Regions from separate parts of the Hydrogenophaga sp. YM1 genome, predicted to be linked through region 1. Evidence: riboswitches for the same ligand, from Rfam matches in the RefSeq annotation. Region 1 holds a riboswitch; the other holds the start of a gene.
The links. Region 1 has a riboswitch for S-adenosylhomocysteine ahead of metH (methionine synthase). Riboswitches for the same ligand answer to the same signal wherever they lie in the genome.
Positions count from the first base shown of each region.

Region 2: it holds a riboswitch for S-adenosylhomocysteine, as region 1 does, so the genes downstream of both, ahcY (adenosylhomocysteinase) here and metH (methionine synthase) in region 1, are expected to answer to the same signal.

Region 1 covers NZ_CP070223.1:200,650-204,056, reverse strand. Annotated here, with positions in the region: gene metH (methionine synthase) at 1-1,385, opposite strand, end outside; S-adenosyl-L-homocysteine riboswitch at 1,418-1,514, opposite strand; gene JNX00_RS01005 (hypothetical protein) at 1,652-2,692, shown strand; gene JNX00_RS01000 (RNA methyltransferase) at 2,649-3,407, opposite strand, start outside.
Region 2 covers NZ_CP070223.1:625,020-628,426, forward strand. Annotated here, with positions in the region: gene JNX00_RS03025 (MFS transporter) at 1-771, opposite strand, end outside; gene JNX00_RS03030 (HAD-IIB family hydrolase) at 768-1,568, opposite strand; S-adenosyl-L-homocysteine riboswitch at 1,664-1,755, shown strand; gene ahcY (adenosylhomocysteinase) at 1,821-3,251, shown strand; gene JNX00_RS03040 (TlyA family RNA methyltransferase) at 3,354-3,407, shown strand, end outside.

The DNA of each region.
Region 1 (3,407 bases):
ACCTCGAAGTTGTTGCACTGGAGCACGACGGTGACGATGTTCTTGCCGATGTCGTGCACGTCGCCCTTGACGGTGGCGATGACGATCTTGCCCTTGGAGCGCACGTCGCCGCCGGCGGCTTCCAGACGCTTCTTCTCTTCCTCGATGTAGGGCAGCAGGTGGGCCACGGCCTGTTTCATCACGCGCGCGCTCTTGACCACCTGGGGCAGGAACATCTTGCCCTGGCCGAACAGATCGCCCACGACGTTCATGCCGTCCATGAGCGGGCCTTCGATCACGTTCAGCGGGCGCCCGCCGCCGGCCTCGATCTCGCGCCACATGGCCTCGGTGTCTTCGGTGATGAAGTCGTTGATGCCGCGCACCAGCGCGTGCGACAGGCGCTCGCGCAGCGGCAGTTCGCGCCAGGCGTTCTTCTGCGAATCGTCCTTGGCCGCGCCCTTGGCGCTCTCGGCGATCTCGAGCAGGCGCTCGGCGGCGTCCGGGCGGCGGTTCAGCACCACGTCCTCCACGCGCTCGCGCAGCGTGGGTTCCAGTTCGTCGTACACGCCGACCATGCCGGCGTTGACGATGCCCATGTCCATGCCGGCCTGAATGGCGTGGTACAGGAAGACGGTGTGGATGGCCTCGCGCACCGGGTCGTTGCCGCGGAAGCTGAAGCTCACGTTGGACACGCCGCCCGAGACCTTCGCGCCCGGCAGGTGCTGCTTGATCCAGCGCGTGGCGTTGATGAAGTCCACCGCGTAGTTGTTGTGCTCCTCGATGCCGGTGGCGATGGCGAAGATGTTGGGGTCGAAGACGATGTCCTCGGGCGGGAAGCCCACCTCGTCCACCAGGATGCGGTAGGCGCGCTCGCAGATCTGGATCTTGCGCTCGTAGGTGTCGGCCTGGCCGGTCTCGTCGAAGGCCATCACCACGGTCGCCGCACCGTAGCGCTTGATGAGGCGGGCCTGGCGCTTGAACTCCTCCACGCCCTCCTTCATGCTGATGGAGTTGACGACGCCCTTGCCCTGCAGGCAGCGCAGGCCGGCCTCGATGACGCTCCACTTGGAGCTGTCCACCATCACCGGCACGCGCGCGATGTCGGGCTCGCCGGCCATGAGGTTGAGGAAGCGCACCATGGCGGCCTCGCTGTCGAGCATGGCCTCGTCCATGTTGACGTCGACGATCTGCGCGCCGTTCTCCACCTGCTGGCGCGCCACGGCCAGCGCGTCCTCGAAGCGGCCTTCGAGGATCATGCGCGCGAAGGCCTTGGAGCCGGTGACGTTGGTGCGCTCGCCGACGTTGACGAACAGGCTGCCCGCGCCGATGGCGAGCGGCTCCAGGCCCGACAGCAGCATCGGGCGAACGGCGGGGGAAACGGGGGCGGAGGAGGTCTCGGAGGACATGCGGCTCACCAGGGTTGTTTGCGAAAAAACCGAGCTGGTGAGCGTCGTTGGGGCCGGTCCAGCCCACTCAAGCCTGACGGCCCCGACCCGGGAGGCCCTGGGCTGGCCGCTGCAACGCTCCTTGAGAGAGCAGGGATTTTAGCGACAGGCCTCAAACCCCTCGTCCGTTCGGCCTGAACAGCCATTTGGCTGGCGCCCTGGGGCTTCCGGGCGTTACTGAGCAGGCGTTCAGGCCCCCACCCCCTCCGTTTCTCTCCATTGCCGCCATGATTGCTCTGTCCACCCCCCGCCCCGGCAAAACACAGGCGCTCTGCCCCGATGGCGAGACGTTTGACCTGCGGCAGCTGTATGCGTATGGCCAGTCGGTCAACAAGGGCTGGCGGACGGGGCCGACCATTCTCCTCATCAAGAACAAGACCGGGCCGAAGGTCGAGCGCACGCAATGCCTGTCGGTCACCCCCAAGAACGCGAAGGGCACCACCACCAGCGCCTCGGACGCCGCGGAACGGCTGGTGCGGACCCTCGCGCGCCGCTTCATTGCGGATCGCCCCTACCCGGCGGAGGTGAAGGAAGCCCTGGACTCGATCTGGTCTCGCGTGACCACGGGCCATCAGGTGGTGCTGGACACCGCGTTCCTGAAAGACCTCAAAGTACTGATCGATCCGCCGAGCGGCCGCGTTCCCACCACCAGGACCGTCCTTCGCGCGCTGGGCCACGCGGCCACGGCGGACCAGATCAAGGACAGCGCGGACATCCCGACCATCGCGGACCTCATTCGATCGCTGGAGCCCTTGGAGCGGGAACGTTTCAAGTACCGCTTGAACCGGGACTGGGGGCGTGAGGCCTCCACCCAGCAGCTGCTGGCGGCACTGAACGCCCAGGCGCCGGCCAGGCACGGGCCGCACGAAACAACCCGGCGCGTGGAGCGTCAGCAGGCACTGGCGCTCGGGGACCTGCCCTACACCCGGCGCACAAGCCCCGATCCGATGCGCTTCATCGAGCTGAGCGACCCGCCCGCCACGACGGCCGACGCGTCGCCACCGCGGCTGGGCCAGGCGTTTGTCGACATCTTTGGCCAGCGGCTCAAGGGGCTCGGCATCTCGAACTTTCTGACGGTCACCCCCGACACCACCGTCAAGGAACTCGCCCAGTTCACCGCCATGCTCGACAACGAGGCGTTGGAGAGTTTCCGCTTCACCCTGCAATGGGTCGAGCAAGGCCGCCCGCTGGAGCCCGGCCTGAAGAACACGCCGCAAGCACGGCTCACGGCGCGCCTGCTGATGGAAGCAATGGAGACGGTCTGCTGACGGCTTGCCGCCGCAGCGCCACCACGCGCTCGCCGGTGTCCAGCGAGCGCGCCCGCAGCTGGCCGCAGCCCGCGTCCACGTCCTGCCCGGCCGAGTGGCGCAGCTTGGTGAGGATGCCCTGGCGGTGCAGGCGGCGCGCGATGTCGGCCGCCTTTTCCCACGCGGGGCGCTGGAACGGCAGACCGTCGACGGCGTTGTAGGGAATGAGGTTGAGCACGCCGTAGCGGCCACCGAGCAGGCGCACGATGCCGTCGATTTCATCGTCGCCGTCGTTCACGCCGTCCAGCAGGGTCCACTGGTATTGCACCGGGTAGCCGGTGGCGCGCGCGTAGGCCTCGGCGCGCTCCACCAGCTCGGTGGGCGTGAGGCGCGGCGCGCGCGGCAGCAGTTGCTCGCGCAGATCGGGCTTGGTGGTGTGCAGCGACAGCGCCAGCGCGGGCTTGACCGCGCCACGCGGCAGGGCCTCGAAGGCGCGCTCGTCCCCCACGGTGGAGAACACCAGGTTCTTGTGGCCGATGCCGCCCACGGTGCCCAGCAGCTCGATGGCCTCGAGCACCGCGTCCAGGTTGTGCGCGGGCTCGCCCATGCCCATGAAGACCACCTTGTTCACCGGCCGGCCGGCGCGCGCCAGCGCCACCTGGGCCAGGATCTCGGCACTGCCGAGCTGGCGCAGCAGGCCGCCGGTGCCGGTCATGCAGAAGGCGCAGCCCACGGC
Region 2 (3,407 bases), 420 kb from region 1:
CAGGGCCGAGACCACCGCGCCCAGGCCCAGGGCCAGGCCATACAGCGGCAGGATGGACGTGAGCCCGCTTTCGAAGAAGCCGCCGACGAAGCCCACCGTCATGATCAGCGGGTGCGCGGTCAGCGCGTGCCACACGCCGCCCAGGCCCACGCGGGCCTCGTGCGCGTCGGCCGCGGGCGGCACGCGCGGGATCAGCAGGCTCCAGGCCAGGCCGATGGCCATGCAGCCGAAGGCCAGCCAGATCGCGGTGTCGCTCGGCGGCCCCACCCAGGCCAGCATCAGCGGGCCGAGCACGAAGGTGACGCCGACCAGGGTTTCGAAGATGCCCACGTAGCGGCCACGCTGGCCGGGCGGCGCGAACTCCGCCACGATGGCCTCGGCCAGTACCCAGCGCAGGCCCGAGGCCATGCCGGCGATGAGCTTGAGCCCGAACCACAGCGGCAGCCAGGACGAGAGCGCGAAGCCCATGGTGGCCAGCGTGGGAATGAGCGCCGACAGCCACAGCGTGGGCCGCCTGCCCAGCGCGCGCGTGACGGACGAGGCGAAGGGCACCATGAGGAAGATGCCGAACCAGCCGCTGGCCGCGAACACGCCGGCCAGGGCGGTGGACTCGCCGCCGTCCTTCAGGCGCAGCAGCAGCAGGGGCGTGAGCATGAAGTAGCCCACGAGCTCGAAGAAGGTGGCGCCAAAGATGGCGACCAGGCCCAGGCGGGCGTGGGCCGGCGGCGCGGCGGGCGCTCGGCCGCCGGCGGGCAGCGGGAGTTCGCTCATGACTGGCCTCTGGCCGCGAGCACGGCCTCGGCCACGTCGGCGAAGCCCTGGCCGCGCTCGCGCGGCGCCACGTAGCGCGGGTGGTGCGCGAGCTGCGCCCAGAAGCGCGCGATGTTGGCCACGCCCACGCTGTGCGGGAAGCGCGCGAACATGGCGGCGTCGTTGGTGGAGTCGCCCACGTAGACCCAGTGATCGATCTCGGCGTCGAGGTCGCGCCCCAGGCGCTCGCGCAGGATCCAGCGCGCGCCGCTGAGCTTGTCGTGCGCGCCGATCCAGCCATTGACATGGATGGAACTCACGGTGGCGGTGAGGCCTTCGTCCCGCAGGATGGCGAGCGCGCGCGCAATATCGGCTTCGCCCAGGTGCGCGTGCTCGCTGTGGTCGATGGCGATGTCGGTTTCGCGGCCCGCGCTGTCGGTGGCCAGGGTCGCCTGAGGCAGCTCGCGCAGCACGCGCGCGGCGGCGGCCCGCAGGCGGGTGAGGTTCGCGGCGCGGGTGGCCGCGTCCTGCGCATAGGCCTTGTGCAGGCGCCCGCCGTCGTTCCACAGCGCCACGGCGCCGTTCTCGGCCACGATGGCGTCGATCGGCCAGCTCAGCGCGAAGGGTTCGCTCCAGCCGGCCGGGCGGCCGGTGACGGCGAACACCGGCAGGCCGGCCGCGCGCAGGCGGTGCAGCGCCGCCCCCGCCTCGGGCGCCAGCGCGCCCTCGGCCGTGAGGGTGTCGTCGATGTCGGTGAGCACGCCATGGATGCGCGCGCGCTCGTGCGGGGGCCAATCGGCCAGCGGGGTGGGTTGCATGGAGGGGCGGCAGTTTCTCACAGGGGCCGCACCAGCGTGGTGCCACTGGGAGGGGATATCCCCACGCCAGAAAAGAGGCCGGGTAGAATCGCGCCCCATCCGAGGAGCGTTGCAGCGCCCCACCCGCACCGAGCGGGCCGCGGGCGTGAGGCTCGGACCCTTCAACCGGCAACCACGCTCATCCACTGCACGTGCGATGGGTTCCTTCATCTCCCTTCCTGTGCGGTGGCTTTCAACGTTTTGGAGCGCCACATGAATGCACGAATCAACCCCGCCGCCGACTGCGTGATCGCCGACATCGGCCTGGCCGACTGGGGCCGCAAAGAGATCAAGATCGCCGAGACCGAGATGCCCGGCCTCATGGCCATCCGCGAGGAGTACGCGGCCAAGCAGCCGCTCAAAGGCGCGCGCATCACCGGCTCGCTGCACATGACCATCCAGACCGCGGTGCTCATCGAGACGCTGCAAGCCCTGGGCGCGCAGGTGCGCTGGGCCTCGTGCAACATCTTCTCCACCCAGGATCACGCGGCCGCCGCCATCGCCGCCGCCGGCACGCCGGTCTTCGCCGTCAAGGGCGAGACCCTGGTCGACTACTGGGACTACACGCACCGCATCTTCGACTTCGGCGCCAAGGGCACGGAAGGCGAAGGCCCCAACATGATCCTGGACGACGGCGGCGATGCCACGCTGCTCATGCACCTGGGCAAGCAGGCCGAGAAAGACCCCTCGGTGCTGGCCAAGCCCGGCAGCGAGGAAGAGCGCATCCTGTTCGCGGCCATCAAGGCCAAGCTGGCCGAGGACGCCACCTGGTACAGCCGCAAGAGCGCGCAGATCATCGGCGTGACCGAGGAGACCACCACCGGCGTGCACCGCCTGAAGGAAATGTCGGCCAAGGGCTCGCTGATGTTCCGCGCCATCAACGTCAACGACTCGGTCACCAAGAGCAAATTCGACAACCTCTACGGCTGCCGCGAATCGCTGGTGGACGGCATCAAGCGCGCCACCGACGTGATGATCGCCGGCAAGGTGGCCGTGGTGGCCGGCTACGGCGACGTGGGCAAGGGCTCGGCCCAGGCGCTGCGCGCGCTGAGCGCCCAGGTGTGGGTGACCGAGATCGACCCCATCAACGCCCTGCAGGCCGCGATGGAAGGCTACCGCGTGGTGACCATGGAATACGCCGCCGACAAGGCCGACATCTTCGTCACCACCACCGGCAACCGCGACGTCATCACCTTCGAGCACATGGCCGCCATGAAGGACCAGGCCATCGTCTGCAACATCGGTCACTTCGACAACGAGATCCAGGTCGCCAAGCTGGAAGAGAAGTGCCAGTGGGAAGAGATCAAGCCGCAGGTGGACCACGTGATCTTCCCGGACGGCAAGAAGATCATCCTGCTCGCCAAGGGCCGGCTGGTGAACCTGGGCTGCGGCACCGGCCACCCCAGCTTCGTGATGTCTTCCAGCTTCGCGAACCAGACCATCGCGCAGATCGAGCTGTTCACGCACCCCGAGGGCTACGACGTGGGCAAGGTCTACGTGCTGCCCAAGCACCTGGACGAGAAGGTGGCGCGTCTGCACCTGAAGAAGGTCGGCGCCCAGTTGACCGAGCTGAGCGACGAGCAGGCCGCCTACATCGGCGTGCCCAAGCAAGGCCCGTACAAGCCGGACACGTACCGGTATTGATCACCCCCGCCGCGCTTCGCGCGACCCCCTTCCGGGGGCGATGCCTGCGGCCCGGCCAAGCCGGTTCCGCGGCATCCTCGGTTCGGGTCTTGGCGCTCCACCGTGCGTGCTGATCAACTTCTCGTCGAGCGTGGTCTGGCGGCGTCGCGCTCGCAG